DNA from 4 places in the Streptomyces africanus genome. Region 1 is predicted to be linked to each of the others. Evidence: riboswitches for the same ligand, from Rfam matches in the RefSeq annotation. Region 1 holds a riboswitch; each other region holds the start of a gene.
The links. Region 1 has a riboswitch for cyclic di-AMP ahead of QF034_RS19010 (M23 family metallopeptidase). Riboswitches for the same ligand answer to the same signal wherever they lie in the genome.
Positions count from the first base shown of each region.

Region 2: it holds a riboswitch for cyclic di-AMP, as region 1 does, so the genes downstream of both, QF034_RS35320 (M23 family metallopeptidase) here and QF034_RS19010 (M23 family metallopeptidase) in region 1, are expected to answer to the same signal.
Region 3: it holds a riboswitch for cyclic di-AMP, as region 1 does, so the genes downstream of both, QF034_RS25055 (C40 family peptidase) here and QF034_RS19010 (M23 family metallopeptidase) in region 1, are expected to answer to the same signal.
Region 4: it holds a riboswitch for cyclic di-AMP, as region 1 does, so the genes downstream of both, QF034_RS30255 (M23 family metallopeptidase) here and QF034_RS19010 (M23 family metallopeptidase) in region 1, are expected to answer to the same signal.

Region 1 covers NZ_JAUSYP010000001.1:4,103,585-4,111,201, forward strand. Annotated here, with positions in the region: gene QF034_RS18985 (NsdA family TPR-like regulatory protein) at 1-502, shown strand, start outside; gene lhgD (L-2-hydroxyglutarate dehydrogenase) at 577-1,791, shown strand; gene trmB (tRNA (guanosine(46)-N7)-methyltransferase TrmB) at 1,882-2,715, shown strand; gene QF034_RS19000 (PrsW family intramembrane metalloprotease) at 2,779-4,155, shown strand; gene QF034_RS19005 (aldo/keto reductase) at 4,166-5,110, opposite strand; gene QF034_RS19010 (M23 family metallopeptidase) at 5,229-6,260, opposite strand; cyclic di-AMP (ydaO/yuaA leader) riboswitch at 6,272-6,428, opposite strand; tRNA gene QF034_RS19015 (tRNA-Met) at 6,718-6,791, opposite strand; gene QF034_RS19020 (dihydrofolate reductase family protein) at 6,845-7,617, opposite strand, start outside.
Region 2 covers NZ_JAUSYP010000001.1:7,698,655-7,706,271, forward strand. Annotated here, with positions in the region: gene QF034_RS35315 (alpha-galactosidase) at 1-1,151, shown strand, start outside; cyclic di-AMP (ydaO/yuaA leader) riboswitch at 1,462-1,623, shown strand; gene QF034_RS35320 (M23 family metallopeptidase) at 1,628-2,542, shown strand; gene QF034_RS35325 (DUF6250 domain-containing protein) at 2,735-3,451, shown strand; gene QF034_RS35330 (SGNH/GDSL hydrolase family protein) at 3,597-4,382, shown strand; gene QF034_RS35335 (serine hydrolase domain-containing protein) at 4,591-5,688, opposite strand; gene QF034_RS35340 (helix-turn-helix domain-containing protein) at 5,909-6,646, shown strand; gene QF034_RS35345 (TetR/AcrR family transcriptional regulator) at 6,656-7,270, opposite strand; gene QF034_RS35350 (glutamate dehydrogenase) at 7,357-7,617, opposite strand, start outside.
Region 3 covers NZ_JAUSYP010000001.1:5,364,490-5,372,106, forward strand. Annotated here, with positions in the region: gene QF034_RS25030 (ATP-binding protein) at 1-1,033, shown strand, start outside; gene QF034_RS25035 (LuxR C-terminal-related transcriptional regulator) at 1,030-1,773, shown strand; gene QF034_RS25040 (C40 family peptidase) at 1,791-2,858, opposite strand; gene QF034_RS25045 (hypothetical protein) at 3,282-3,635, shown strand; gene QF034_RS25050 (SLAC1 family transporter) at 3,613-4,626, opposite strand; gene QF034_RS25055 (C40 family peptidase) at 4,737-5,906, opposite strand; cyclic di-AMP (ydaO/yuaA leader) riboswitch at 5,915-6,088, opposite strand; gene pcrA (DNA helicase PcrA) at 6,379-7,617, shown strand, end outside.
Region 4 covers NZ_JAUSYP010000001.1:6,525,787-6,533,403, forward strand. Annotated here, with positions in the region: gene QF034_RS30250 (M16 family metallopeptidase) at 1-1,046, shown strand, start outside; cyclic di-AMP (ydaO/yuaA leader) riboswitch at 1,239-1,402, shown strand; gene QF034_RS30255 (M23 family metallopeptidase) at 1,416-2,201, shown strand; gene QF034_RS30260 (GntR family transcriptional regulator) at 2,390-3,085, shown strand; gene QF034_RS30265 (HPr family phosphocarrier protein) at 3,258-3,539, opposite strand; gene QF034_RS30270 (bifunctional acetate--CoA ligase family protein/GNAT family N-acetyltransferase) at 3,714-6,536, shown strand; gene QF034_RS30275 (DUF5998 family protein) at 6,579-7,175, shown strand; gene QF034_RS30280 (alkaline phosphatase family protein) at 7,175-7,617, shown strand, end outside.

The sequences.
Region 1 (7,617 bases):
GGCCCGCACGATGAGCTTCTTCCGACTCGTCGAGGCCCGGGCACACGCGCGTGCCGGCGACGCCCAGGCGGCCGGCGGCGCCCTGAAGGCGGCCGAGAGCTGGCTGGAGCGCGCCCGCCCCGGCGACAACGACCCGAGCTGGCTCGGCTTCTACTCCTACGACCGCTTCGCCGCCGACGCGGCCGAGTGCTACCGCGACCTCAAGGCACCCCGCCAGGTCCGCCGCTTCACGGAACAGGCGCTGTCGAAGCCCACCGAGGAGTTCGTCCGCTCCCACGGCCTGCGCCTGGTCGTCTCCGCGGTGGCCGAACTGGAGTCGGGGAACCTGGACGCGGCGTGCGAGCAGGGCGTACGAGCGGTCGAGGTCGCCGGACGCATCTCCTCGGCCCGCACCACCGAATACGTCAAGGACCTCCTGCACCGGCTGGAGCCGTACGGTGACGAGCCACGGGTGGTCGAGCTGCGTGAACGCGCACGGCCGCTGCTGATGGCTCCGGCGTAACCGGGCAGGGATGCCGCCGTCCCCGCGTTTGAAGGCATTGTCAGTGGCGCAGTGCACTATCGAAGCGGGAGGTGGTGCGGGTGACGCGAGGGCCGGAGATCGCGTACGACTGTGACGTGCTGGTGATCGGCGGGGGGATCGTCGGTCTGTCGACGGCGTACGCGATCACACGCGCCGCACCGGGCACACGTGTCACGGTCCTGGAGAAGGAACCGGGCCCGGCCCGGCACCAGACGGGCCGCAACAGCGGCGTCATCCACAGCGGCATCTACTACCGCCCCGGCTCCCTCAAGGCGCGCTACGCGGTGGGGGGCGCGGCGGAGATGGTCAAGTTCTGCGCCGAGTACGGCATCCCGCACGCGGTCACCGGCAAGCTGATCGTCGCGACCGACCGCGCGGAGCTGCCCCGCCTGCACGCACTCGTGCAGCGCGGCCGGGAGAACGGCATCCCGGTCCGTGAACTGGGCGGGCCCCAGATCGCGGAGTACGAGCCGGAGGTGCGGGGCCTCGCCGCGATACACGTCGGTACGACCGGCATCTGCGACTTCGTCGCGGTCGCCCGGCAGCTGGCCCACGGCTCGGGCGCGGAGATCCGCTACGGCACGCGGGTCGTGCGCGTCGACCGCCGCCCCGAGCGGGGCGTCGCCGTGCTCACGGCCACCGGGGACGTCGTGCGCGGCCGGGTGCTGGTGAACTGCGCGGGCCTCTACAGCGACGAGATCGCCCGGCTGACCGGGGACGACCCGGACGTCCGGATCGTGCCGTTCCGGGGCGAGTACTACGAGCTGGCCCGGCCGGAGCTGGTGCGGGGCCTGGTGTATCCGGTCCCCGACCCGGCGTTCCCCTTCCTCGGGGTGCATCTCACGCGCGGGATCGACGGGGGCGTCCACATCGGGCCCAACGCGGTGCCGGCGCTGGCCCGTGAAGGGTACGGATGGGGGACGGTCCGTGCGCGGGAGCTGGGGGCGACGCTGGCCTGGCCGGGCTCCTGGCGGATCGCCCGGCGGCACTGGCGGTACGGGGCGGGGGAGCTGCGGCGGTCGCTGTCCAAGGGGGCGTTCACGCAGGCGGTGCGGAGATTGCTGCCCGGGGTGTCGGAGGACGATCTGGTGCCGACGGCGGCGGGGGTCCGGGCCCAGGCGGTCCTGCGTGACGGAACGCTGGTGGACGACTTCCTGATCCGCGAGGGCGCTCGCACGGTGCATGTGCTGAACGCGCCGTCTCCCGCGGCCACGGCGTCCTTGCCGATCGGCAGGGAGGTGGCGCGCAGGGCGTTGAGCGCGCTGTGACCGGCCGGGGGTTGTGAGGCGCTGGGCGTTGCTGCCGGGCCGGTTGCCAGGTGCTCGGCAACACCTGACGGTCGTAAAATCGGTCTCACTGTGTCTGACTCCGTGAATACCCCCGAAACCCCCCAGCCGCCCGCCCCCGGTGCCTCCATCCGGCGCAGCCGGGTCAAGGGTGAGCCGCGTTTTCCCGATGGGCCGAAGGCCGATCCCGCCGGGTCGCACTTCGAGCGGCGGATCCGGAGTTTCCAGCCGCGGCGGAGCCGGGTCACAGCCGGCCAGGCGGACGCGCTTCAGCGGCTGTGGCCCAAGTGGGGCCTCGACATCGACGGCAGCCGAACCCTCGACCTGGCCGACCTGTTCGGCAACGACAACCCCGTCGTCCTGGAGATCGGCTTCGGCATGGGCGAGGCCACCGCCCAGATGGCGGCCGCCGACCCCACCACCAACGTCCTCGCCGTCGACGTCCACACCCCCGGCCAGGGCAACCTGCTCAATCTCGCCGACCGGAACGGCCTGTCCAACATCCGGGTCGGCAACGGCGACGCGATCATCCTCCTCCGCGAGATGCTCACCCCGGACTCCCTCGGCGGCCTGCGCGTCTACTTCCCCGACCCCTGGCCCAAGAAGCGGCACCACAAGCGCAGGCTCATCCAGCCGGACTTCCTGACCCTCGCCGCCACCCGCCTCGGGCCCGGCGCGATCGTGCACTGCGCCACCGACTGGGAACCGTACGCCGAACAGATGCTCGACGTACTCACGGCACACCCCGCCTTCGAGAACACGCAGGCGGACGGTGGTTTCGCGCCCCGTCCGGACTTCCGTCCCCTGACCCGTTTCGAGGGCCAGGGACTGGACAAGGGACATGTCGTGAACGACCTCCTCTTCCGTCGCGTACAGCACGTGGACCAACCCCCCGCCGGCGCCTGACCGCACGCGCACCCGTACCCCTCCGCCTGCGGACAGCGCCCATCCGTCGTTAGGGTCAATGCCGTGGCCACCTGCCCCCCACACACGTCGTATCCCAGCGGCCCCACCACCGGCGCGCCCTTCACCGGCGCACCCGCCGGCGGCGCGCCCACTGGTGGCCCCCTGCGGCACGCCCACTGGTGGCAGCGCACCTGGGTGCGCTACGGCGCGCCGACCACGCTGCTCGCGATATCCGGCCTCGTCATCCTCGCCCTGGTCCGTGAAGAGACCGGCACGGAGGGGTTCCTGGTCGGGCTGGGGCTGGCCACGCTCCCGGTGCCCCTGCTCATAGCCGCGTTCCGCTGGCTGGACCGGGTCGCACCGGGCCCCTGGCGGAACCTGCTGTTCTGCTTCGCCTGGGGCGCCTGCGCGGCGGCGCTGATAGCGATCGTCGCCAACAGCTTCGCGACCAGATGGATAGCGACGGCCACGGCGGATCCGTCCAGCGCGGACACGCTCGGCGCGACCGTCATAGCGCCGGTGGTCGAGGAGATCGCCAAGGCGGCGGCCGTCTTACTGGTCTTCCTCTTCCGCCGCCGCGACTTCACCGGCATCCTCGACGGAGTGGTCACAGCCGGCGTCACCGCCACCGGCTTCGCGTTCACGGAGAACATCCTCTACCTGGGCACCGCCTTCGGCACCGACCAGCTCACCGGCGGCACCGGCATCGCCTCCGTCACGGCGGCGACCTTCTTCGTGCGCATCATCATGTCGCCGTTCGCGCACCCGCTCTTCACCGTCCTGACCGGCATCGGCTTCGGCGTCTCCGCGCTCGCGGCGGACCGCCAGCACGTCCGCCGCGTCGCCTTCCCGCTCTCCGGGCTGCTGCTCGCGATGGGCATGCACGCGATGTGGAACGGCTCGTCGGCGTTCGGCGAGTACGGGTTCTTCGCCGTGTACGCGGCGTTCATGGTGCCCATCTTCGGGCTGCTGACGTGGCTGGTGATCTGGACACGGCAGCGGGAGCTGAAGACCGTACGGGCGGAGCTGCCCGCCTACGCGGTGGCCGGGTGGCTGTCCCCGGTCGAGCCGTACGCGCTCGGCTCGATGCGGGCCCGGCGGATCGCCCGCCAGTACGCCCGCCGCCACGCGGGCCGGGCGGCGGCGCGGGAGGTCGCGCGGTACGAGGCGTACGCGACGTCCCTGGCGTTCCTGCGGCACCGGGGCCGCCGCGGCCGCGCCGGTGCCGACTTCGTCGTACGGGAACGGGAACTGCTGGAGGAACTGTGGCGCCGCCGGGAGGCGGCTCGCCCCGCGCTGGACTACGCCGCGCGGATCACGGCCCCTCCGGTACCGGTGGCGGCCCCGCCCTGGCCGGTGCACGGGGCGTACGGGTACGGCTGTCCGGCGACACCGGCGCCGTACCCCGCCTACCCCGCGTACAACCCGTACCGGTCGTAGGAGGAGCCCCTCAGGCCGAAGCCTGCGTGAGCCGCCCGAGCTCCGCGTCCGTCAGCGTCAGCTCCCCGACCCCGAGCAGCGCGGGCAGCTGCTCCACCGTCCGCGCGGAGGCGATGGGCGCCACCACCGTCGGCTGGGCCGCGAGCCAGGCGAGGGCGACCGTGGCGGCGGGGACGTCGTGGGCCGCGGCGATCTCGTCGAGGGCGGCGAGGACCCGGCGGCCCCGCTCGGTCTGAAGGTGCTGGGCGGCACCGCCCGCCCGCGCGCTGTCGACGGTCGTGCCGGGGCGGTACTTGCCGGTCAGGAAGCCCGACGCGAGCGCGTAGTACGGGACGGCCGCCAGGCCGGTCCGCGCGGCGAGGTCCTGGAGCTCGCCCTCGTAGGTGTCGCGGGAGACCAGGTTGTAGTGGGGTTGGAGGGCCACATACCGGGCGAGCCCCTCGCGGTCGGAGAACTCCAGGGAGGCCCGCAGCCGCTCCGCGGAGATGTTGGAGGCGGCGATGTGCCGCACCTTCCCGGCCGTCACGAGTTCGTCGAGCGCGCCGATGATCTCCTCCACCGGCACGTCGGGCTTGTCGAAGTGGGTGTAGTAGAGGTCGATGTAGTCGGTGCCGAGGCGCCGCAGGGAGGCGTCGGCGGCGGCCTTGATGTTGGCGGCGGACAGGCCCTGGAACTCGGGGTGCTGGCTGACCTTCGTGGCGACGACGACGTCCGCGCGGTTGCCGCGCGACGTCAGCCACTTGCCGAGGACGGTCTCGGACTCGCCTCCCTGGTTGCCGTCCACCCACGCCGAGTAGACGTCGGCGGAGTCGACGAAGTTGCCGCCGGCGGCGGTGTACGCGTCGAGGACGGCGAACGACTGTGCCTCGTCGGCGGTCCAGCCGAAGACGTTACCGCCGAGGGCGAGCGGGAAGACCTCGAGGTCGGAGGAGCCGAGCTTGCGAAGAGAAGTCATGCTTCGTGTCAACGGCCGTACGGGGGAGACGCATTCCACAGCGGACGCAAAAGTCCCGTGACCGCCCCCTGCACGCTCCCCGCACGAACTCCCCGCGGGAAGCCCGGAACGCCGGCGCTCAGATGTTCAGGCCCTTGCCCCGCAGCCACGCCATCGGGTCGATGCCGCTGTTGGACCCTCCGGTGTGGACCTCGAGGTGCAGATGCGCCCCGGTGACGTTGCCGGTCGCACCCACGCGGCCGATGACGTCGCCCGTGCTGACCTTCTGGCCGACGCTGACGCCGATGGACGACTGGTGCGCGTACCAGATCTCCGTGCCGTCATCGAGGGTCAGGACCGTCTTGTAGCCGTACGACCCGTTCCAGCCGGCCTCGGTGATGGTGCCGCTGTGCACCGCCTTGATGGGCGTGCCCGTGGGGGCGGCGAAGTCGAGGCCGGTGTGGTAGCCGGAGGACCAGTAGGCGCCGGCCTGACCGAAGGTCGAGGTGATGGTGTACGCGGAGGTGGGCAGCGTGTACTGCTTGGCGAGGGCGGCGAGCCGCTCGGCCTCGGCCTTCTTCCGGGCCTCCTCCTCCGCCTTCTTCTTGGCTTCGGCGGCCTTGGCCTTGGCTTCCTTCTCGGCCTTGGCGGCGGCCTCCGCAGCCGCCTTCCGGGCGGCTTCGGCGGAGTCCTGCGCGGCCTTGGTCTCGATCTGTTCCTGCTGGTGCTCGACCTGCGCCATGATCCGGGCGCGCAGTGCCTCACCGGCGCCGGAGGTGCCCTGCTCGGTGTCGGCGGACGCCGTGGCGAGGTCGCTGAGCGGGGTGGCGGAGCCTTCGGGGGTGTCGTCGTCCGAGATGAGGGAACCCACCGAGGGCAGGTCCGGAACGGAGATCGACACCGGCGGCTTGCCGGTCTGGGCGCTGGCCATGCCGCCCGCGCCCACGGCGGCTATGACGCCGACGCCCAGGACGGTGGAGCTGCGCGCGAGTCCTCCGCCGCGCTGCTTGGTGACGCGATGCCGGCCACGGATGGGGCGGATGGACTCCGCGGTGGGGTTCCATTCCTGGAACGGGCCCTCGTCGGTGTGCTGACCGCCGTAGCCGAAGGTTTCGGTGTCGCGCTGGTTCGGCGCGGACGGGGCCGCGGGGGCAGGCCGGTTGGACGCCACGTGGGCGTACTCCTTTCCTTCCTTCTCGCCTACCGGGTTAGCTGACGGGTTCGGAGCAGGAAGGTCTCCTACGCGCGTATACCGGCCGTGCTTCCACGGCGGCATCCGCTCGATTCACCCCAAGTGGTGGTTCCCCGGTTCCCTTTCGGGATTCGGCGCGTGCGCACGGAGCCGCCTTCTGTGACGGCTGGGACGACCGCGCTGCGTTATCGAACGTTAATAGACGCGCGGTGGGTATTCCAGCGGTTCCGCTTGATCATTAACCTTTTTCGCGCGGACCAATCTCCCATGACCGGTCCAAAACGGGCGAGTTGACCGCTGCGTAAGTGACTCACGGGTTTTGACGGTGCGTCAGTTGTGATGCGAAGCGGTGCGATTCACTCACCGACAGTAATGGCGAGCCCAGAGAAAACACCGAGGGCCGGAACCCTTTCGGATTCCGGCCCTCGGCCTTCAGTAGCGGGGACAGGATTTGAACCTGCGACCTCTGGGTTATGAGCCCAGCGAGCTACCGAGCTGCTCCACCCCGCGTCGTTGTGACTCCAGTGTACGCCATCCGCGGGACCGCTCGCGCACACCGGTGCTCAGCGGCGGCGCGGCAGGTGTCGGTTGGGTGCCTTGGCCTGCTCCTCGTGCTCCGGGAGGACGAGGACCTCCACTCCCCGGGCCGCCAGGAGGCCGCTGCCGTCGGCGTCCGCCACGAAGGTGTCCGGCTCGCGCCAGGCCGTGACCACGCGCTGTACGCCCGCGTCGAGGATCAGCCGGGCGCAGGGTGCGGGGCGGGAGGCCCGGCGGGCGCAGGGCTCCAGGCTGCTGTAGACCGTCGCGCCGGCGAGCCTGGGGTCGGCCGGGTCGAGCTTGGCCAGGGCCGCCTCCTCGGCGTGCACGACCGGATCGCCGCCTTCGCGGGAGTGGCCGCGGGCCAGTTCCGTGCCGTCGGCCGCGACGACCACCGCGCCGACGCTGAACGCCGTGTCCGACGGCGGGCACTGTGCGGCCAGTTCGCAGGCGAGGGCCAGCCAGTGGTGGTCGGCGGCGGCGGGCAGGGGGCCGGTGCCGGGGGCGGTCGGCTCGTAGCGCATGAGGACGACGTCCTCGATCCGCCGGGTCTCCAGCAGCCGGAGCCGCCCGGACTGGTAGCCGCCGGGTCCGAAGAGGCGGGGTGCCTCGGGGTCGCCCACGAAGAGCGGGGCGAGGACCAGCTGGAGTTCGTCGGCGAGGCCCTGGGTGAGGAGCTGGGTGTGGATCAGGCCGCCGCCCTCGACCATGAGCCGTCGTACGCCCCGGACGTCGTGCAGGTGGGTGAGGAGCCGCCGCCAGTCGAGGTCGGCGCCGAGCGGGACGACGTCGGTGGCAT
Region 2 (7,617 bases), 3.6 Mb from region 1:
TCGACATCTCCGAGGAGCAGCAGCGGGCGCTCGCCGAGCGGGCCGCCGCCATGGGCGTCGAACTGTTCGTGGTCGACGACGGCTGGTTCGGGGCGCGCACCAGTGACCGGGCCGGACTCGGCGACTGGACCCCCAACCCCGACCGCTTCCCGGGCGGCCTCAAGCCGCTCGCCGAGCACGTGCACGGCCTCGGTATGCAGTTCGGCATCTGGGTCGAGCCGGAGATGGTCAACCCGGACAGCGACCTGTACCGCGCACACCCGGACTGGGTGCAGTACCAACCGGGACGAAAGCGGACGGAGTTCCGTAATCAGCTCGTACTGAACCTCGCCCGCGAGGGCGTCCAGGAGTACCTCTGGGAGCAGCTCGACGGGCTCCTGTCCAGCGCCCCGATCGACTACGTCAAGTGGGACTTCAACCGCTGCTTCACCGACGCAGGCTGGCCGGACGACCCCTACCCGCAGCGGCTGTGGGTCGACCACGTCCATGCCCTGTACGGCCTGCTGGACCGGCTGCGGGCCGCCCACCCCCAAGTGGCCTTCGAGTCCTGCTCGGGCGGCGGCGGCCGGATCGACCTCGGCGTGCTCGGACGCACGGACCAGGTGTGGACCTCGGACAACACCGACCCGCTCGACCGGCTCGCGATCCAGCACGGCTTCAGCCAGATCCACCCGGCCCGGGTCATGGCCGCCTGGGTCACCGACAGCCCGAACGCCATGCTCAACCAGCGGGCCAGCTCCCTGCGGTTCCGGTTCGTCAGCGCCATGGCCGGGGTGCTCGGGGTCGGCGGCGACCTCACGAAGTGGACGGAGCGGGACCTCGCCGAGGCGCGGGACTGGGTGGAGCTCTACAAGGAGATCAGGCCCGTGGTGCAGCGCGGCGACCTGTACCGGCTGCGCCCGCCGGAGGGTGGCCTGAGCGCCGTGCAGTACGCCCTCGGCGACAAGACCGTCGTCCTCGCCTGGCTCCAGGCGCAGCGCTACGGCGAGCCCGTTCCGGCGCTCCGGCTGCGGGGCCTCGACCCCGCGGCATCGTACGAATGCCTCGAAACGGGCGAAGTTCACCGGGGTGCCGTGCTGCTCCACCACGGGCTGCGGGTCGGTCTGCGCGGGGATCTGGACGCCACTGTCGTCCGACTTAAGCGCAAGTAGCCCTTCTGTCCGAATAGGGAGCGCTTCGGGTATTTAGGCATAACGTGCCCCGACTGTAAAGGAGATGAGGTCGGGGTGCGTGAGCATCGTCATATTCGTGACGATGTGTTGTTGCCATGTGCACGTAATTCTGGCGTTATTCAGGGGTATTGCGGGATGCGGGAGATCGGTAATCCACGCTCCGTGACGGAAAAGGTGTCGGCGCGTCAAGAAAAACGCCGTCAGAGGCAACCGCAAGCTTGTTCCTTTGCGTCCTGGTCGCTTACCTTCCACACCAATCCGGACGGACGCCTAATCCTGCCGCCGCCCGGAGCCCCACACGCTGACCCGACGTACGGCAGGAGCGGGGGACCCACAGGTAAGACGCCTGTTCCGGTTCCCGGAACGGCTTGGGGTTAAGCCGCGCCTCCGCGTGGCCGGGCATCTCCAGTCCGCACCCGACAGCTCACCTCGCAGGCGACGGAGAGGAATTCGCCATGCCCGCGAAGGGTAAGCACCGCCGCCCGAAGTCCCAGCGTTTCACCCGCTCCATCGCCGTCGCCGGAACCGGTGGGGCCGCTCTCGCCCTTCCGCTCATGGGGGCCGCCGGCGCCCATGCCGCCACCCCGCAGTCGACTCCGGAAAAGGCCGTCCAGTCCGCTCCGGCCGCCGGGAAGAAGGCCGCCGAAAAGGCCACGGGCGCCCGCTCGTACACCGTGCGGGCCGGTGACTGTCTCGCGAAGATCGCCGACGAGCAGAACGTCGACGGGGGCTGGAAGAAGCTCTACGCGGACAACCGTGACGCCGTCGGCGACGACCCGTCGCTGATCCACCCGGGGCTGAGGCTGGCGATCGGCAAGAAGGCGGTGAGCGCCCCGAAGGCCTCTGCCCCGTCCGCGCCGAAGGCCTCGGCCCCGAAGCCGTCCGCCGCCGAGTCGGCCCCGAAGGCGGAGACCGCCGCCAAGCCGGCCGCCGCCAAGCCCGCCGCCGAGAGCAACTCCAGTGGTTTCACTCTCCCGGTGACCGGTGCCACCGTCGGTACGCCGTACCACATGGCCGGCAGCATGTGGTCCAGCGGCTACCACACCGGTGTCGACTTCGTCGTCCCGACCGGCACCTCGCTGAAGGCCGTCGGCGCGGGCACGGTCGTCTCCGCCGGCTGGGGCGGCGCGTACGGCAACCAGGTCGTCATCAAGCTCGCCGACGGCTACTACGCCCAGTACGCCCACCTGTCCCAGCTCTCCGTCTCGGCCGGCCAGACCGTGACGGCCGGGCAGCAGGTCGGACTGTCGGGCGCCACCGGCAACGTGACGGGACCGCACCTGCACTTCGAGATCCGCACCACGCCGGACTACGGCTCGGACGTGGACCCGGTCGCCTTCCTGCGCTCGCACGGCGTCTCCGTCGGCTGACCGACCGCACCACCACCCGCCTGACACGCGACCGAAGGCCGGACCCCGATCCCCGGGTCCGGCCTTCGGTGTGTGCGGGTGCTGATCGGGCCAAGGGATCGACAGCGGGCGGCAGTTGGGACAGAGTGATCCCGACCGGAGTGCAAGCGCTTTCTGGAGCCTTCCAGGCGGATCCCCGAGGAGACGTGTCCCGTGCCGACCACTCGTAGAGCGTTCGCAGGCCTGGCCGCCGGAGCCGCCCTGGCGGCCCTCGTTCCGACGGGCGCCGCGTACGCCGCGCCCCGGCGCCATCGCCTCATCGCCCATGACGACTTCTGCCACGGCCTCGGCCAGTGGGCGACCGAACTCCAGGACGGCGGCACCGTCACCGCCTCTCGCGGCGTTCTGGAGATCGACGTGCCGAGCGGGGCGACCGTGTGGTTCAGGCGGCGGCTCGAAGGCCCGTACGTCCTTGAGTACACCGCCACGCCTGTCTCCGAGGGCGGGGTCAACGACCGGGTCTCGGACCTCAACAACTTCTGGAACGCGACCGACGTCCGCTCCCCGGGAGATCTCTTCGCCACGCCGCGCGGTGGGGCGCTGGAGGAGTACGACCACCTGACGACGTACTACGCCGGTTTCGGGGCCAACTACAACACCACGACCCGGCTGCGGCGGTACGTCGGGGAGCCCGGTGTCCGGCCCCTGATCTACGACTACACCGAGCCGCTTCTGGTGCCGGGTGAGCCGAACCGGGTGCGGATCGTCTCCGACGGTTCGACGGTGCGGTGGTGGAACAACGGGAGGCTCGTGTTCGACTACAGCGATCCGGAGCCGTACACGGGTGGGCACTTCGGCTTCCGGACCGTGTGGAGTCACTTCCGGATCGCGGGATTCCGGGTGTGGCGACAGACCCCCCGACATCGCTGACGGGTGGCCTATTCCGGAGTTGGTGAACACTTTAGGAGTGGCTTATCTCACCGTCCGTCAACCCCTTCCTACGGTCGCGTAAGTCACATTCGAAGGTGAATCATGTGCTGCTGTGGCAGACGATTCGAAGAGTGACAGCAGAGCAGTGATCGGGTCGTACGTGGCGGTGGGGGACAGCTTCACCGAGGGCGTCGGTGATCCCGGCCCCGACGGGGCGTTCGTCGGCTGGGCCGACCGGTTCGCCGTCCTGCTCGCCGACCGCCGGCCAGAAGGCGACTTCCAGTACACCAACCTCGCCGTGCGCGGGAAGCTCCTCGACCAGATCGTGGCGGACCAGGTTCCGCGGGCCGTCGACATGGCCCCGGACCTCGTCTCGTTCTGCGCCGGGGGCAACGACATCCTCCGGCCGGGTACCGACCCGGACGAGGTGGCCGAGCGCTTCGAGCGGGCCCTTGTGCGGCTCACCGCCGTGGCCGGCACGGTGATGGTGACGACCGGGTTCGACACGCGTGGGGTGCCCGTGCTCAAGCACCTGCGCGGCAAGATCGCGACGTACAACGGGCATGTCCGGGCCATCGCCGACCGGTACGGCTGCCCGGTGCTCGACCTGTGGTCCCTGCGCAGTGTGCAGGACCGCAGGGCCTGGGACGCCGACCGGCTGCACCTGTCGCCCGAGGGGCACACGCGGGTGGCGCTCCGCGCGGGGCAGGTGCTCGGGCTGGAGGTTCCGGCGGACCCGGAGCAGCCGTGGCCGCCGCTGCCGGCTCGGGGGCCTCTCGAGGTGCGGCGGGACGACGTGCACTGGGCGCGGGAGTTTCTGGTGCCGTGGATCGGGCGGCGGCTGCGTGGGGAGTCGTCGGGGGATCACGTGACGGCGAAGGGGGCGCTGTCGCCGGAGGACATCAGGATGCGGATCGCTTCGGTGGCGTGACGCCAGCGGCTGCGGCCGCCGTTCGCCTGCGGCTGGCTTGTGGGTCGGGGCCGCGCCGGGGCGTGTCCGTCCTCGGAACGGCGCGATGGGGTCACACACCGACTGACTGGCGTTGACGCGCCAACCGCTGCGGGAGGCCCCCCGCCACGTCCCCTTCCGTGCGTGCGCGGCTGCGGGCGTGTCTCGGCTGCTCCCCGACCCTTCCGGCTCAGCCCGTCGACGCGGTCCGCTCGGTCCGACCGCCGCCGAACACCTCCTTGACGAGCCTCTGTGTCGCCTTCTGGAACGGCTCGGCCAGGGACATCGCTGCGTCGTCCACGTAGTTCAGCGCGGCGGTCAGGGTCTTGCTGCCGTCGGGCGTGCTGTACATCAGCGCCGCGTGGCCCGTGATGCCGCCGTTGTGGGTGATGATCGTGCCGCCGGCTTCCGTGTCCTGGACGAACACCCCCAGGCCGTAGCCCGCCTTGGGATGCGACGTGCACATCTCGGCCAGCAGCGGGGCCGGCAGGAGCTTGCCCGCCAGGAGCGCGGAGATGAACGTGTGCAGGTCCTGGGTGGTCGAGATCATGTCACCGCCGCCGGAGATCCAGGAGGGGTTCTGGCGGGTGACGTCCACCGTCTTCTGCCGGCCGTCCTCCTCCTCGTACCGGTAGTAGGCGTGGGCGTGCGGCTCGGGGACCTCCTGCTGGGTGTACGGCGCCACGGTGCCCGACAGTCCGAGCGGCCCCAGGATCCGCCGCTGCATCTCATCGGCCAGTGGGCAGCCGGCGACCTTCTCGATCAGCAGCTTGGCCAGCACGTAGTTGGTGTTGGAGTAACTCCAGTCCGTCCCCGGCTCGAACCGCGCCGGCTTGGACAACGCCAGCCGTACCAGCTCTTCCGGCCGGTAGGTCTTGAATCGGTTGTCCACCCACTCCATGCCGGTGACGGGGATGCCCGGCGCGAACGTCCCGTCGTCGTAGAACTCGCCGGTGAAGTTGAACACCCCGCTGGTGTGCTGGAGCACCATCCGGACGGTGATCCGCCGGTCCAGCCCGAACTCGGGCAGGTAGTCGTCCGCCGGTGTGTCCAGCCCGATCCTGCCCTCGGCCACCAGTTGCAGCACCAGGGTCGCGATGAAGGTCTTGGTGTTGCTGCCGATCCGGCAGTGTCCGTCGGTCGGCGGCTCGGCGCTCTCACCCAGCTCGCCCAAGCCGGCGCTGCCGACCCACTCGCCCTGCTCGTCGTGCACACGCAGCTGCACCCCGGTGAAACCGGAATCGACGATCTCCTGAATGGCCTTCTGCAACTCCGGGCGGTCCGCCATTGTGCTCTCCTTGGGCTCGTTGTTTCGATGAATGGAAAGCTACGTTGCGTTCGCGAGTGCGGCAACGCAGTCGTTGCGTACAGATGTTGTAATCGCTGGTGAAGGCCGAGAAATCGTTGCAATGGCTGTGAAATCAATGCAACGAGTGAGGTCCGATCGTTGCAATGGTTGGACAATTAACGCTATGCTGCCGGCACCCAGGAGCGCTAAGGAGTTCGCTATGCCGGGAGGCAGGCTCACCCAGCAGGAACGTCAGCAGATCGCGCAGGGGCTGGGTGATGGTCTCGCCTACGCGGAGATCGCCAGGCGTCTCGGGCGGCCGACCTCGACGGTCACGCGTGAGGTGATGCGCAACGGCGGCCCGACCGCCTACCGTGCCGACCTGGCCCACCGCGCCACCGAGCGCCGGACCCACCGGCGCAGGCAGGCCGCTCCCCGGGGGGCGCAGGCGCCCGCGCCGGCCCACGGACGTGATGTCGAGGCCGTGCGCGAGTACGAGGAGATGTTCACCACCCTCCTCATGCAGCAGGGCCTGCCCAAGATGATGTCCCGGGTGCTGACCTGCCTCTACACCACCGACGCGGGCAGCCTCACCGCGTCCGAACTCGTCCGGCACCTTCAGGTCAGCCCGGCCTCCGTGTCCAAGGCGGTCGCGTTCCTGGAGAGTCAGGGGCTCATCCGCCGGGAGCGCGGCGAGGGCCGCCGCGAGCGCTACGCCGTCGACGACGACGTCTTCTACCAGTCGATGATCGCCAGCGCCCGGTCCAGCGCCCAACTGGCCGCGGCCGCACGGCAGGGCGTCGGCGTCCTCGGTTCCGACACGCCGGCCGCCACCCGCCTCGAGAACATCGCCCGCTTCGTCGACTTCGTCGCCGAGAGCCTCATCCGTGCCGCAGAGCAGGCCCGTGAGGTGCTCCACAGCAAACCCGAGACGAGCTCAGGCGGCACCGTCGGATAGACGGCTCGGTCAGGGCCGGGTCAAGGCCGCCGATTCCAGGCCCAGTTCGCGGGCCAGTGCTTCCTCGGCCCACTCCTGGGCCCGTGCCCGCGGCACCGCGCCCGGGTAGGACGTCAGCTGGACGGCGAGGCCGTCGAGGAGGGCGGTGAGGCGCAGGGCCGCGCCGTGGGGGTCGGGGCAGTGGAACTCGCCGGCCGCCATGCCCTCCGTGATCACCTCGGCGAGGGCCGCCTTCCACTGCCGGTCGAGGTCCTGGGTGACCTCCCGCAGCGCGGGCTCGCGCAGTGCCGCCGCCCAGCCCTCGATCCACAGCCGCCAGCCCTTGGCCTGGCCGGTCGGGGCGTACCACCGTACGGCCGACCGCAGCCGCCGCAGGGCCGACGTACGGCGGCCGAGCAGCCTGCGCAGATGCGCGAGGTCGGCCTCGGCCGCGTGCCGGAACGCGGCGGCGACCAGCTTCTCCTTCGTCGAGAAGTGGTAGAGCACCAGCGCGTTGCTCACACCGAGCGCCGAGGCCACGTCGGCGATCCTGACCGCCGCCACACCCCGTGCCTCGATCTGCTCGACGGCGGCTCGCAGCAGCTCCCCGCGCCGTTCCGCCACGCTCAACCGGACTCTCGTCACGCCGTCACCCTACACACGCGCGTGCACCCGCTTGACCGGTGCGTTCGGCCGGTACGGCACGGGGCCCGGCACTGTCCCGCCGGCTGTCAGCGGTAGCAGCCGAATCGTTCCGTCATGACCGGCAGCCGGTCCGCCACGAGCGCATGGGCGGCGGCCCGCGGTGTCGTGCCGTCGGCCCGGGCGCGGGCCAGCATCCGCTCGACCAGGGACCGCATCGAGCGGCGTGTGTGCGCGAACGCCTCCTCGGCGTCGGCGCCGATGTCCCCGAACAGCGTCCACCACCACCAGGCGTTCGTCCCGGAGTTGACCACGACGTCCGGCAACACGGTCACCCCACGCGCGGCGAG
Region 3 (7,617 bases), 1.3 Mb from region 1:
CTCGGAGACCTCGCCCGACGGCCGCCGCAGACTCGTCGCCCGCAGGCCCGACAAGGGCCAGATCGTGGCCCTGCTCCTCATGGTCGTCGTGGCCATGGTGTTCGTGGGCAATGTGAACCTCAGCGGCGGGGCCAGGGCGTATCTCTGGCCGACGGTGCTCGTCGGCGCGGGCGTCGCCCTGGTCTGGCGGCAGGCGGACAACGCCCGCCGGGCCCGCTGGGTCGAGGTCGGCCGCCGCCGGCGCACGGTCACGCTGCTGCGCTCGGTGGGCGGTGTGCTGCTGGTGACGGCCGGCGTCTCCGGCATCTTCGTCATGCAGGGCTCCGCCGCCCACCTCGGCTCCGTCCTCCAGGCGGCCCTCGCGGTCCTCGTCGGGACAACGCTTCTCGCCGGGCCGTATCTGGTGCGCATGACGCAGGATCTCTCCGAGGAGCGGCTGATGCGCATCCGTGCCCAGGAGCGCGCGGAGGTCGCCGCCCACGTGCACGACTCGGTGCTGCACACCCTCACCCTGATCCAGCGCAACGCGGAGAACGCGAGCGAGGTGCGCCGCCTCGCCCGCGCCCAGGAGCGCGACCTGCGCACCTGGCTGTACAAGCCGGAGGGCACCGGCAAGGACGAGGCCGACGAACCCACCACCCTCGCCGACGCGGTGCGGCGCAACGCGGCCGAGGTGGAGGACAAGCACGGCGTGCCCATCGAGGTCGTGGTCGTGGGCGACTGCCCGCTCGACGAGAGAATCAGCGCACAGATGCAGGCCGCGCGCGAAGCAATGGTGAACGCCGCCAAGTACGGTGGCGAGGGCGGAGCCGTACAGGTCTTCGCCGAGGTCGAGGGGACGACGGTCTTCGTCTCCGTCCGGGACCGCGGCCCCGGCTTCGACCTCGACTCGATACCCGCCGACCGGATGGGTGTCAGAGAATCGATCATCGGCCGCATGGAGCGCAACGGCGGTACGGCGCGGCTGCGCGCGGTGCCGGACGGCGGCACGGAGGTCGAGCTGGAGATGGAGAGGGCGGAGAAGACGTCATGAGCGACCCGACCGAGGCGAACGGAACGGCGGGATCGGCGGAGGCGGCCGGGCCCGCGGAGTCGGACGGCGGCACCGGAGGGCGTCGCGTGCGCGTGGTCCTGGTCGACGACCACCGCATGTTCCGTACGGGGGTCCAGGCCGAGATCGGCCAGACCGAGCAGACCGGTGTCGAGGTCGTCGGCGAGGCCGCGGACGTCGACCAGGCGGTCACGGTCATCACCGCGACCCGGCCCGAGGTGGTCCTGCTCGACGTGCACCTGCCCGGTGGCGGCGGTGTCGAAGTGCTGCGCCGCTGCGCCCCGTTGATGGCCGACACCGAGCAGCCCGTCCGTTTCCTGGCGCTGTCCGTGTCGGACGCCGCCGAGGACGTGATCGGCGTGATCCGCGGCGGGGCCCGCGGGTACGTCACCAAGACGATCACCGGTACGGACCTCGTCGACTCCGTCTTCCGTGTCCAGGAGGGCGACGCGGTCTTCTCCCCGCGGCTGGCCGGGTTCGTCCTCGACGCCTTCGCCTCCACGGACGCGCCGCCGGTCGACGAGGACCTGGACCGCCTCACCCAGCGCGAGCGCGAGGTGCTGCGGCTCATCGCCCGGGGATACGCGTACAAGGAGATCGCCAAGCAGCTGTTCATCTCCGTGAAGACGGTCGAGTCGCATGTCTCGGCGGTCCTCCGCAAGCTCCAGCTCTCCAACCGGCACGAACTGACGCGCTGGGCGACGGCCCGCCGGCTGGTGTGACCCCGGCACAGCCCTGGTCAGACCACCCGGGTCGCCCCCGTGAACGGCATCTCGTCGAGCGGGGCGACCCGGACCGGGGCGGAGGGGCTCGGGGCGTGGATCATCCGGCCGTTGCCCACATAGATGCCGACGTGACTGATGCCTGCGTAGAAGAACACCAGGTCCCCGGGGAGCAGTTCGGAGCGGGAGACGCGGCGGCCCGCGTCGATCTGGGAGTACGTCGTGCGGGGCAGGGAGACGCCCGCGGAGCGGTACGCGGCCTGGACGAGGCCCGAGCAGTCGAAGGCGTCAGGCCCGGTCGCGCCCCAGACGTAGGGACTGCCGAGCTTCTGGTAGGCGTAGGACACGGCGGCGGCCGCGCGGGAGTTGGGCGCCTGCGCGCTGACGGACCCGGGGACGGTCAGGCGGTCACGCGCAGCCGTCGAGGAGCGTGAGGCGCGGTCCGTGCCCCTCGTTTCTCCGATGAGGGCACGTTCCTGCACGGTGAGCCGGGACAGCAGCTGACGCGCGGAGCCCAGCTTGCCGGTGATCGTCTTCTTGTGCCGTCTCAGTTCCGTCTGCCGGGATTTCAGGGAGGTCAGCTCGATGTGGGCGGCCCCGCGCAGCTGCTCGATCTCCCGGAGCTGCCGCCGTACGCGCGCGACATCGGCCTGCTGCCGGTTTCCGGCCCGCTCGACGAACTCGGCGTTGTCGAGGTACCGGTCGGGGTCGTCGGACAGGACGAGCTGGAGCGCGGGGTCGAGACCGCCCCCGCGGTACTGGGCGGCGGCGACCGAACCCAGCGCCTCGCGGGCGGAGTTGAGCCGCTCCTCCTTGCGGGCCGCCTGATCCTGGAGGTCCTTCAGCCGCTGTCCGGCCGCCTGGGCCTTCTCCTTCGCGCCGTTGTACTTCTCGGTGGCGACCTCCGCCTCCTGATACAGCTCGTCCACCTTGGCCTTGACCTGGCTCGGGGTGAGCTCGGGTTCGGCGTGTCCGGTGCCGTCGAAGCCCGTGGCGGTCGCCGCGCCCGCGAGGGCGATCGTGGCGGCCGTACGGGCCGTGTTGCCGCTCGCGGAGCGCCGGCGGGGCTTGCGGTGCGCTGCCACCTGGGGGCCACGTCCTTTCCTGCGACCGCCGACGGACGCGCAGGCCGCCAGGGGGAGCGGACGGCGGCCTGCGCGTCCGGCGGCGGCCCGCACAGGGGAAGCGGACCGCCGCAGGACCTTTTCGGCGGTGGTGTCCGACTGCCGCCCCTGGCCCGGGCGGCGGTGGGGAGCCGGGCACCTGGGTGAGGACGCTAAACCTCGCCGCGGCGGCCCGGTGGCGGGTGTGCGGAAGTGTCCCGAGAGGACCGGCGGTGACCGTATGCGACCGTGATCTCTTCTCGCCGACGTCGGCTCAACTCAGCGTGATGACCGATGCGCCGAATCATGCGGCGTGGTGCGGCGGACGGGTGCTATAGGGCGCATATATGCATCCGCCGGGCCGGTGTCGGGCGGCTGCGGAGCCCCTGATTAGGCTCCGGCCCCATGGACGTACTCATCCACCTCTTCGTCGGCCTCCACATCATCGGCATCGCCTCCCTCCTGGGCGGTTTCCTCACCCAGATGAAGGCGATGGGCGAGGGCACCGCCCGCTACACCCCCGCGATGCTGCACGGCGCGCTGACGATGCTGGTCACCGGTGTGATCCTGGTCGGCCTCAACCAGGCCGACGACCAGTCCGTGAACAACCTCAAGATCGGCGTCAAACTGGCCCTGCTGATCGTGATCCTCGGCCTGGTCTACGTGAAGAGGGACGACGAGAAGGTGGACAAGGGCCTGTTCGGCCTGGTCGGGGCGCTGACCACGGCGAACGTCTTCATCGCCGTGCTCTGGAGCTGACCCGGCCGGGCACGGCGTAGGCCCGGGACGAGGCGACCGCCCAGGCGGCGACCCCGAGCCACGCTGCCACCGAGACCCACAGCAGTACCTCCCCCAGGCCGTCGAGCCAGGAGACGTCGAGGGCGGCGGCGACGGCCAGCGCCGCCGTCGCCGTCTTGGCCCAGGTGAACACGGTCGCCCAGCGGCGGATGTCGGTGCGGGGCCGGGGCCGCAGGAACTCGGCGGCGAGCAGGACGGCGCAACCGGCCAGTGTGAGTACGAGGAGCACGACGGTCACGTTGCGCAGGGTGCCGCGGTCGTCGACGTTCCACAGGTACAGGCGCGCGCTGTCGGAGCTGATCAGCCGCGCCCCGGCCAGCGCCGAGAGGGCGAGCGCCCCGGCCACGAGCCAGTGGTCGCCGCGCCCCTCGGCCACCTGCCGCACATCGAAACGGGCCAGGGCGAGGACGTACAGCACGAGCCCCAGCCAGAACAGCACCAGAGCCGCGTGGGCGAGCCAGGCGGCCGACTCGGTGGCGGCGAGTGTGGCGCCGAGCACGGCGAGCCCCTGCGTGGCCATGCAGCGCGCGAACACCGTCCCGGGCCTGCGCCGCTCCCCGTCCTGCGCGGGGCGGGCCAGCGCCACGGGCCAGAGCAGGAGGGCCAGCACCAGCAGGGCCGCGGCCAGAGCCTGCGAGCCGACCGCCGAGAAGCCGGTGCCCAGGACGGCCGTCGCCGCCACGGTGGTGAGGGCCGCCGTCGCCACGGTGTCCACGAGGCCCGGCACCCTCGCGTACGACCGCAACTTCGTGCCGGCCAGCAGCAGCCGCAGGGTGAAGTCCACGGCGAGCATCAGCCAGGCCGCGCAGGCCAGACCGAGAGCGATACGGGAGAGGCCGCCGTACCCCGCCAGATCCAGACCGACGGACAGGGTGCCGGTCGTCAGCACGGCGGCGCTGGCGGACGGCGCGCGCTGCGCCCACCAGGCGGTGGAGGGGGAGGGGCCGGGCATGGGCCCGATGCTAGGAGGCGCCGCGCGCGTTGCGAGCGGGGCACGCGCGCGGGCGTCTCAAAAACGCGAGAGCACCCTCACGCGCGCGTGCCCTCCATGACGTACGGCCCTCAGGCCGGCCGCACCACGCTGTGGATCGCCGACTGGCCGTCGTAGTAGATCGACTCCTCGCGCACATAGGTGCCGGGCTTCGGGGCGTGGATCATCATGCCGTTGCCGATGTAGATGCCGACGTGGGTGACGTCGTCGTAGAAGAAGACCAGGTCACCGGGCTGGGCGTCGGCCAGGGAGACCGTGGTGCCGGCGTTGACCTGGTCGTAGGTCGTGCGCGGCAGGGTGACGCCCGCGGCCTTCCACGCGGCCTGGGTGAGGCCGGAGCAGTCGTAGGAACCGGGGCCGACGGCGCCCCAGACGTACGGCTTGCCGATCTGGGCGCGGGCGAAGGCGAGCGCCTTCTCGGCCTTGGTGGCGTACGAGGAGTCGGCCGGGGCCGTCGAGGTGGACGAGCCGGAGCCCGTCGACGAGGAGCCGCTGTCCTGCTGCTGGGCGGCCTGCTCCTGCGCCTGCTGCTGAGCGGCCTGCTGCCGGGCCAGCTCGGCGGCCTTGCGGGCGGCCTCCTGCTGCTTCTCCCGCTCGATCGCCGCGAGCCGTGCCTTCTCCTCGGCGGTCAGCTTCGACAGCAGTTCGCGCGCGTCGGCGAGCTTCCGCTGGACGGTGGCCTTGGCCGTCTTCAGGTCGCCCTGCGTCTCGGTGAGCGTCTCGAGGCTCTCGGTGGCCTCCTGGCGCTTCTTCATCGTCTCGGACTGCTGGGTGACGTAGTCGTCGACCGCGACCTTCTGACGGCCGGTCATCCGGCCCATCAGCTGGGTCTGGTCGAAGTAGTCCTGCGGGGTGTCCGCGAGCAGGAACGTCGCCGTGTCCGGGGCGGAGGCACCGGTGCGGTACTGGGCGGCGGCGAAGGAACCGAGTTCCTCCCGTGCCTCGTTGAGCTTCTGGGTGCGCTCGGCGACGTCGTCGAGGAGGGTGTCGACGCGCTTGCGCTGCTTGGTGGTCTTCTCCTTGGCCGAGTTGTACTTGTCGGTCGCCGACTCGGCCTGGCGGTACAGGTCGTCGACCTTCTTCTCGACTTCCTCGAGACTCGGCTTGTCATCGGCCTCGGGGGCGGCGTTGGCCGACTGGGACAGCAGGGCCACGGATGTGAGGGCCGCCGTTGCCAGGGCGGGGGTCCGTATGCCTGCGACGCGCGTACCAGCGGGACGCGACTTGCGGTGCGACGCCAAGGGAGGCGACTCCTTCCATGCTCCGCCTACCGGGTTAGCTGTCGGGTTCGGGCGGGTATATCGGAAGGGTTGCCCTACGGCCGTCTCCGCGAAGGGAGTCGGGCCGATTCACCCCAGAGTTCTCGGTTGGGTCCCCGGCTCCGGCTGCCGCTGCGGCACACCGGACTCGGCGGAGGCCGCGCGGCCCGGCGACGTTCGCCGGTGGGGGTCGTGCGGCCTGCCCGCACGGTAGCCAACTGGTGTGGCCCTTGTGAAGGTTGATGGGTGATATGCCCGATACATTTTCGTGACCTTATCCCGGAGCGTCGCCGAGAGTGACCGGTCAAGGGTGGTTGGTCACGAGTCGTCCATGATTGTGACGTCCGTAGCAGGCCGTGATCATGTGGGGATGCAGGGTGACGAGGGGGGTCTTTCGGCGATGTGCTCAGGGCGGCGGCGGGCTGTCAGTGGGGCGCCCTAGACTCGGAGAGCGATGAGCAGCCTCTTTGACGACAGCTTCCTGGCGGACCTCCAGGCCCAGCGGGGCCCCGCGGACGAGCCCCCGCCGCCACCCGAGGACGATCACGTACCGGAGCCGGTTCCGGACGATCTGTTCGGCGGGAAGTTCGACGTGCCCCCGGACCGGGACGCCTACTACCGCGACGGCGCCCCGCGCCCGCCGGTGGACACCGCCGCCCTCCTGGAGGGGCTGAACGACAACCAGCGCGCCGCCGTCGTCCACTCCGGCTCCCCGCTGCTCATCGTGGCCGGTGCCGGCTCTGGCAAGACCCGCGTGCTCACGCACCGCATCGCCCACCTGCTCGCCGAGCGGGACGTGCACCCGGGGCAGATCCTCGCGATCACCTTCACCAACAAGGCCGCCGGCGAGATGAAGGAGCGCGTCGAGCAGCTCGTCGGCCCGCGGGCGAACGCGATGTGGGTGATGACCTTCCACAGCGCGTGCGTGCGCATCCTGCGCCGCGAGAGCAAGAAGCTCGGCTTCACGTCCTCGTTCTCGATCTACGACGCCGCCGACTCCAAGCGCCTGATGGCCCTGGTCTGCCGCGACCTGGACCTCGACCCCAAGCGCTTCCCGCCGAAGTCCTTCAGCGCCAAGATCAGCAACCTGAAGAACGAGCTGATCGACGAGGAGGACTTCGCCGCCCAGGCCACGGACGGATTCGAGAAGACCCTCGCCCAGGCCTACGCGATGTACCAGTCGCGGCTGCGCGAGGCGAACGCCCTGGACTTCGACGACCTGATCATGACGACGGTCAACCTGCTGCGCGCCTTCCCGGACGTCGCCGAGCACTACCGTCGCCGCTTCCGCCACGTGCTGGTGGACGAGTACCAGGACACCAACCACGCCCAGTACGCCCTCGTCCGGGAGCTCGTCGGCACCACCGAGCACCCCGTCGACGTCCCGCCGGGCCCGGACGACGTCCCGCCCGCCGAGCTGTGCGTCGTGGGTGACGCCGACCAGTCGATCTACGCCTTCCGCGGCGCGACCATCCGCAACATCCTCCAGTTCGAGGAGGACTACCCGGACGCGACGACGATCCTGCTGGAGCAGAACTACCGCTCCACCCAGACGATCCTCAGCGCGGCCAACGCGGTCATCGAGCGCAACGAGTCCCGCCGCCCCAAGAACCTGTGGACCAACGCGGGCGCGGGCGCCACGATCACCGGCTACGTCGCCGACACCGAGCACGACGAGGCGCAGTTCGTCGCC
Region 4 (7,617 bases), 2.4 Mb from region 1:
CGGCCTCCCGGCTCGCCAAGGGGCTCGGCCTGATCGCCGACGCCCTGAGGGCCCCCGCGTTCGCGGACAGCGAGGTCGAGCGGCTGGTCCGCAACCGCCTCGACGAGATCCCGCACGAGCTGGCCAACCCCGCCCGCCGTGCCGCCAAGGAGCTCTCCAAGGAGCTGTTCCCCGCGGACTCGCGCATGTCCCGGCCCCGCCAGGGCACCGAGGAGACGGTCGCCGCGATCGACTCCGCGGCCGTACGCGCCTTCTACGAGAGGCACGTCAGGCCCGCCACGGCCACCGCCGTGGTCGTCGGCGACCTCACCGGCATCGACCTCGACGCCCTGCTCGGCGACACACTGGGCGCCTGGACCGGCACCGCGGCCGAGCCGCGCCCGGTGCCGCCGGTGACCGCCGACGACACGGGCCGGGTCGTCATCGTGGACCGTCCCGGCGCCGTCCAGACGCAGCTGCTGATCGGCCGGATCGGCCCGGACCGGCACGACCGCGTGTGGCCCGCGCAGGTGCTCGGCACGTACTGCCTCGGCGGCACCCTCACCTCCCGCCTGGACCGCGTGCTGCGCGAGGAGAAGGGCTACACCTACGGGGTGCGGGCCTTCGGCCAGGTCCTCCGGTCCGCCCCGGACGGGACCGGTGCCGCGATGCTCGCCATCAGCGGCTCGGTGGACACGCCCAACACCGGCCCCGCCCTCCAGGACCTCTGGACGGTGCTGCGCACGCTCGCCGCCCAGGGGCTGACCGACGCCGAGCGGGACGTCGCCGTGCAGAACCTGGTCGGCGTGGCGCCGCTGAAGTATGAGATGGCGGCGGCCGTCGCGAGCACGCTGGCCGACCAGGTCGAGCAGCACCTGCCCGACGACTTCCAGGCCACGCTGTACCGGCAGCTCGCCGAGACCGGCACCGTGGAGGCCACCGCGGCGGCCGTCAGCGCCTTCCCGGTGGACCGTCTGGTGACGGTGCTCGTCGGTGACGCGGCGCAGATCAAGGGCCCGGTCGAGGCCCTGGGCATCGGCGAAGTCGCGGTCGTCGCCGCCGAGTAGGGGCACGCGCGCGTAGGGGCCCTGGTTGTCTTCTAAGGCACCAGGGCTCCTTTATGCCCGAATTAGTGCGGAGGTTGCGTGTCTGCCCTGTGGGATGCGCTACAAAAACCCGGATCCGTTTGGGAATTGAAAGTGGACCCGCTTAGGTTCGTCCGGGCTGTTCGTCAGGCAGTGCGCCGCACCCGCGGCACCGGACAGTCATCGCCGAGTCCCCGTACGGCGCGAGCCAGGGGAGCCGGGGACCCACCGCAGTCCCTGGGGTGAATCGGACGCCCGCGCGAGCCGCGAGGGGGTCCGTAGGAGACCTTCCTGCTCCGAACCCGTCAGCTAACCCGGTAGGCGAGAAGGAAGGAAAGGACCAGGCACTCCATGGCGTTCACCCGCGCCACCGGGAAGCATCGTCGTCCCAGCCGCATGCAGCGCGGCACGGCCCGCGCGGCGGGCGTCGCGGCCCTCGCCACCACCGGTGTCATCGGCACCGTGGCCGCCCCGGCCTTCGCCGCCGAGCCCTCCGTCGAGCAGACCGGCCTCACCCCCGTCGTCACCATGGGCGACACCGTGGCCCAGCAGATCGACGCCCAGGCCGCCGCCCAGAAGCAGGCCGCCGAGGAGGCCGCCGCCAAGAAGAAGGCCGAGGAGGCCGCCCGCGAGCGAGCCGCCGAGGCGGCCAAGGAGGCCAAGGAGGCGGCCGAGAAGGCCCGCGAGGCCAAGGAGCGCGCCGCCCGCGAGGCCGAGCGCAAGCGCCTCAACACCTTCGTGCCCCCGATCTCCGGCTCGTACGTCTCCACCGGCTACCAGGCCAGCAGCGGCCTGTGGTCCTCCGGCAGCCACACCGGTGTCGACTTCCACGCCGCCAGCGGCACCTCCGTCCACGCGGTCGGCATGGGCGAGGTTGTCGAGGCCGGCTGGGGCGGCTCCTACGGCAACCAGATCGTGATCAAGATGAACGACGGCACGTACACCCAGTACGGCCACCTGTCGTCCATCGGCGTCTCGGTGGGCCAGAAGGTCACCCCCGGCCAGCAGATCGGCCTGTCCGGCGCGACCGGCAACGTCACCGGCCCGCACCTGCACTTCGAGGCCCGGACGAGCCCCGAGTACGGCTCCGACATCGACCCCGTCGCCTACCTCCGCTCGCACGGCGTGAGCGTCTGACGGCGCACCACTCCGCTTCCCCGAGGCCCCGGCTCCCCGAGCCGGGGCTTTCGGCGTTTGTGACGCCCGGCTGTCCAAAAAATATCCCTGGATTCCGGTCCGCCGTCGGAAATTCCGGCTCATTGCAATAGAGTCACGGAACACGTGTCACTCGTCGACGTTTCACGGGGATTAAACGGAGGTCGGTCATGCGCATTCCGGCGCACTCGGTGTGCACGGCCATCCGGGACGACATCGTCGCGGGTGTCTACGAACGCGGCGGCCGGCTGACCGAGGAACTCCTCGCCCGCCGCTACGGCGTCTCGCGCGTCCCCGTCCGGGAGGCCCTGCGCACCCTGGAGGCCGAGGGTTTCGTGGTGACCCGGCGGCACGCGGGCGCGTGCGTCGCCGAACCCACCGAGCAGGAGGCCGCCGATCTGCTGGAGATGCGGCTGCTGCTGGAGCCGCTGGGCGCGGCCCGCGCGGCCCAGCGCCGTACCGAGGCCCATCTGAAGGTCCTGCGCGGCCTGGTCAGGCTCGGCCAGGAGCGCGCCCGCCGGGGCAACAGCGACGACCTGCGCTCCCTGGGCGGCTGGTTCCACGAGACGCTCGCACAGGCCTCCGGCAGCCCCGCACTGACCTCGATGCTCACCCAGCTCCGCCACAAGATCGCCTGGATGTACACCGTCGAGGCGCCGGCCGGGCCCGTGGAGGCCTGGACCGAGCACGGCGCGATCGTGGACGCGGTGGCGCGCGGGGACAGTGAGCGCGCGCGGGCGGTCACGGCGCTGCACACCGAGCGCGCGACGGCCGCGCACCGGCTGCGTTTCGGCTCCGCCGGGGAGCGGGCCGAGCGTGTGAGGAACTCGCAACATCCCGTAAACACGGCGAGCCTGCGGCATTAACACAAGAGCCGTATACAAAGAGGAAGTAATTCGCGGGGGATTATTTCTGCTGCCCGGGAACGGGAAATTCACGACCCGCGACCGGAAATGGCGAAGGGCTCGTCCGATGAATTCGGACGAGCCCTTCAGGGTGTGCCTGACCAGGTGTACCGGATCAGGCGCGGAAGAACGCTCAGACGGTCTCGGGCAGTTCCTCGAGACCCTCGGAGACCAGCTTCGCCAGCCGGTCCAGGGCGGCGTCCGCACCCTCGGCGTCGGAGGCGAGGACGATCTCCTCGCCGCCCTGGGCACCGAGGCCGAGGACGGCCAGCATGGAGGCCGCGTTGACGGGGTTGCCGTCTGCCTTGGCGATCGTCACCGGGACGCCTGCGGCCGTGGCGGCTCGGACGAAGATGGAGGCGGGGCGGGCGTGGAGGCCCTCGGCCCAGCCGACGTTGACGCGGCGCTCAGCCATGTGTTGCTGCCCTTCGGTTTTCAGGGTTGTCTAGACCAGTTTCCCATACGTGAAGCTGCCGGAGCGGTCCTGATGCACCGCCCCGGGTGCCGTCGGATCGCGGCCTCGACCCGACTGACGCCCTCCACAGACTGCCTCGCGCCGTTGTCAGACGCCAGACGTACTCTGGGGCCCATGCAGACCTCGCCGGACCGGCACGAGTATCCCGCCCACTGGGAAGCCGACGTGGTGCTGCGCGACGGTGGCACCGCGCGCATCCGGCCCATCACCGTTGATGACGCCGAGCGCCTGGTCAGCTTCTATGAGCAGGTCTCCGACGAGTCGAAGTACTACCGCTTCTTCGCGCCGTACCCTCGCCTGTCCGCCAAGGACGTCCACCGCTTCACGCACCACGACTTTGTGGACCGGGTGGGACTCGCGGCCACAGTCGGCGGCGAGTTCATCGCCACCGTACGCTACGACCGGATCGGCGCGGACGGAACGCCCGCGTCCGCACCCGCCGACGAGGCCGAGGTCGCCTTCCTGGTGCAGGACGCCCACCAGGGTCGTGGCGTCGCCTCCGCCCTCCTCGAACACATCGCCGCCGTCGCCCGCGAGCGCGGCATCCGCCGCTTCGCCGCCGAGGTGCTGCCCGCCAACAACAAGATGATCAAGGTGTTCACGGACGCCGGGTACACCCAGAAGCGCAGCTTCGAGGACGGCGTCGTCCGTCTGGAGTTCGACCTCGAACCCACCGACCGCTCCCTCGCCGTCCAGTACGCGCGCGAGCACCGCGCCGAGGCCCGGTCCGTGCAGCGGCTGCTCGCGCCCGGCTCGGTCGCCGTCATCGGCGCCGGGCGCACCCAGGGCGGCGTCGGCCGCAGCGTCCTCGGCAACATCCGCGACGCCGGGTACACCGGCCGTCTCTACGCCGTGAACAGGGCACTCCCCGAGGGACAGAAGGAGCTCGACGGGGTCCCCGCCCACCGCTCGGTGCGGGACATCGACGGCCCGGTCGACCTCGCGGTCGTCGCCGTGCCGGCCGAACACGTGCCCGAGGTCGTCACCGAGTGCGGCGAACACGGCGTGCAGGGGCTGGTCGTGGTCTCCGCCGGGTACGCCGAGAGCGGCACCGAGGGGCGCGAACGCCAGCGCGCGCTCGTGCGGCAGGCGCGCACGTACGGCATGCGGATCATCGGCCCGAACGCCTTCGGCATCATCAACACCTCCCCGCGGATACGGCTCAACGCCTCCCTCGCGCCCGAGACACCGCGCCCGGGCCGGATCGGCCTGTTCGCCCAGTCCGGCGCCATCGGCATCGCCCTGCTGTCCCGGCTGCACCGGCGCGGCGGCGGCGTCACGGGCGTGACCGGCGTCTCCACGTTCGTCTCCTCCGGCAACCGGGCCGACGTCTCCGGCAACGACGTCCTCCAGTACTGGTACGAGGACCCCGACACCGACGTCGTCCTCATGTACCTGGAGTCCATCGGCAACCCGCGCAAGTTCACCCGTCTCGCCCGCCGCACGGCCGCGGCGAAGCCACTGGTCGTCGTCCAGGGCGCCCGGCACGCGGCCGCGCCCCAGGGGCACGCCGTACGGGCGACCCGGCTGCCGCACGCGACGGTCTCCGCGCTGCTGCGGCAGGCCGGCGTCATCCGGGTCGACACGATCACCGAGCTGGTGGACGCCGGGCTGCTGCTCGCCCGCCAGCCGCTGCCGGCCGGGCCCCGGGTGGCGATCCTCGGCAACTCCGAGTCGCTCGGCCTGCTCACCTACGACGCGTGCCTCGCCGAGGGGCTGCGGCCGCACCCCCCGCAGGACCTGACCACGGCCGCCTCCGCCGCGGACTTCCACGCGGCCCTGTCGCGGGCACTGGCCGACGACCGGTGCGACGCGGTGGTCGTCACCGCCATACCGGCGGTGGGGGAGGGCTCGGTCGCGGACGCTGCCCTCGCCGACGCGCTGCGCTCCGCGGTGGCCGCCGCCCCGGCCAAGCCGGTCCTGGTGGTGCACGTGGAGCTGGGAGGCCTGGCGGAGGCCCTGTCGGCGGCGGCGAGCACGGCACCGCAGGCCGAGGCGGACCACCCTCCGCACATCGCCCCTCGCCCGGCATCCACGGAAGATCGACTCCCCACCGCCGAGGCTCCCGAAGGCGAGCACCTCATCCCCGCCTACCCCGCCGCCGAGCGCGCCGTCCGCGCCCTCGGGCAGGCCGTCACCTACGCGCAGTGGCGGCGCGACGCCGCCGACCCCGGCAAGGTGCCCGAGTACGAGGACATCGACCAGAAGGGCGCCGCCACGCTGATCGACGGGCTCCTCGCGCGCGGGCAGGGACTCACGCTCGGCGCGGACGAGACCTGCGACCTGCTCGGCGACTACGGCATCCAGGTCCACCGCGCCCTGCCCGCCCCCACCCCCGGCGCCGCCGCCGAGGCCGCCCGCGCCCTCGGCTACCCCGTCGCCCTCAAGGCCACCGCTCCGCACCTGCGGCACCGCGCCGACCTGGGCGGCGTACGCCTCGACCTCGCGGACGAGGACCAACTGCTCAGGTCGTACACCGAGTTGACCGAGCTGTTCGGAGTACCGGAGGAGCTGCGCCCCGTCGTGCAGCGGATGGCGCCGCGCGGCGTGGACGTCGTCGTACGGGCCGTCATCGACCCCGCGGCCGGAGCCGTGCTCTCCTTCGGACTCGCCGGGGCCGCCTCGCAGCTGCTCGGGGACACGGCCCATCGGCTGATCCCGGTGACCGACAAGGAGGCGACCTCGCTGGTGCGCTCGATCCGCACCGCACCCCTGCTGTTCGGCTGGCGCGGCTCCGCACCGGCCGACACCCGCGCCCTGGAGGAGCTGCTGCTGCGGGTGTCCCGGCTGGTCGACGACCATCCCGAAGTCGTCGCGGTCACCCTGGAGCCGGTCGTCGTCGCCTCGCACGGCCTGAGCGTCCTGGGCGCTTCCGTCCGCCTCGCGCCACCGCCCGCCCGCGACGACCTCGGCCCGCGGACCCTCCCCGCGTACTGACCGGGGGCGAGCGGTGCCTCGCAGTCAGTGGTCCCCCGTAGGATGGGCGTCATGGCCAAGACCAGTACGACGACCCAGGGGCTGCGGGCGGCGATCGAGCGCAGCGGCTACTACCCGGCCCTCGTGGCCGAGGCGGTGGAGGCCGCCGTGGGCGGCGAGCCCATCCGGTCGTACCTGGTCCACCAGGAGACGACGTTCGACCAGAACGAGGTACGGCGGCATGTGACGGTGCTCGTCCTCACGGACCACCGCTTCATCGTCAGCCACACCGACGAACAGGCCGCCGACAGCACCTCCCCGACGCCGTACGCCACGACGTCGACGGAGTCCGTGAAGATGAGCCGGATCTCGTCGATCGTGGTCAGCCGCGTGGTCGCCAACCCGGAGTCGTACAAGCCGGGCACCCTGCCCCGTGAGGTCGTCCTCACCATCGGCTGGGGCGCCGTCTCCCGCATCGACCTGGAGCCGGCCGCCTGCGGCGACCCCAACTGCGAGGCGGACCACGGCTACACCGGCAACTCGACGGCGGACGACCTCAGCCTGCGCGTCAGCGAGGCGGGGGACGGACCGGAGACCGTGCGCCAGGCGCTCGCCTTCGCGCAGGCGCTCTCCGAGGCGACCGCGGACACCGCTCGCTGATGGCACACCCCAAGACGGCCTGGGACCAGCACCCCGAACCGCTCACCGTCACCTCCGCACCGGTCCCCGAGTACGGCAGCGGCTCCCTCGCCGACCTGCTGCCCACGCTGGCCGCCGGCCTGGGCGTGCCGGGCATGAGCGCCGCGATCTCCGAGCTGACCCCCGCCGACCGGAACTGCGTGTTCCTGATCGACGGCCTCGGCTGGGAGCAGCTCAGGGCGCACCCCGAGGACGCCCCCTTCATGACGTCCCTGCTCGCCACCTCGCGCGGCGGCACCGGACGTCCGCTCACCGCCGGCTACCCGGCGACCACGGCCACCTCCCTCGCCTCGGTCGGCACCGGCCTGCCGCCCGGCGTGCACGGCCTGCCCGGCTACACCGTGCGCAACCCGGACACCGGCGAGCTGATGAACCAGCTGCGCTGGCAGCCGTGGGCCCCGCC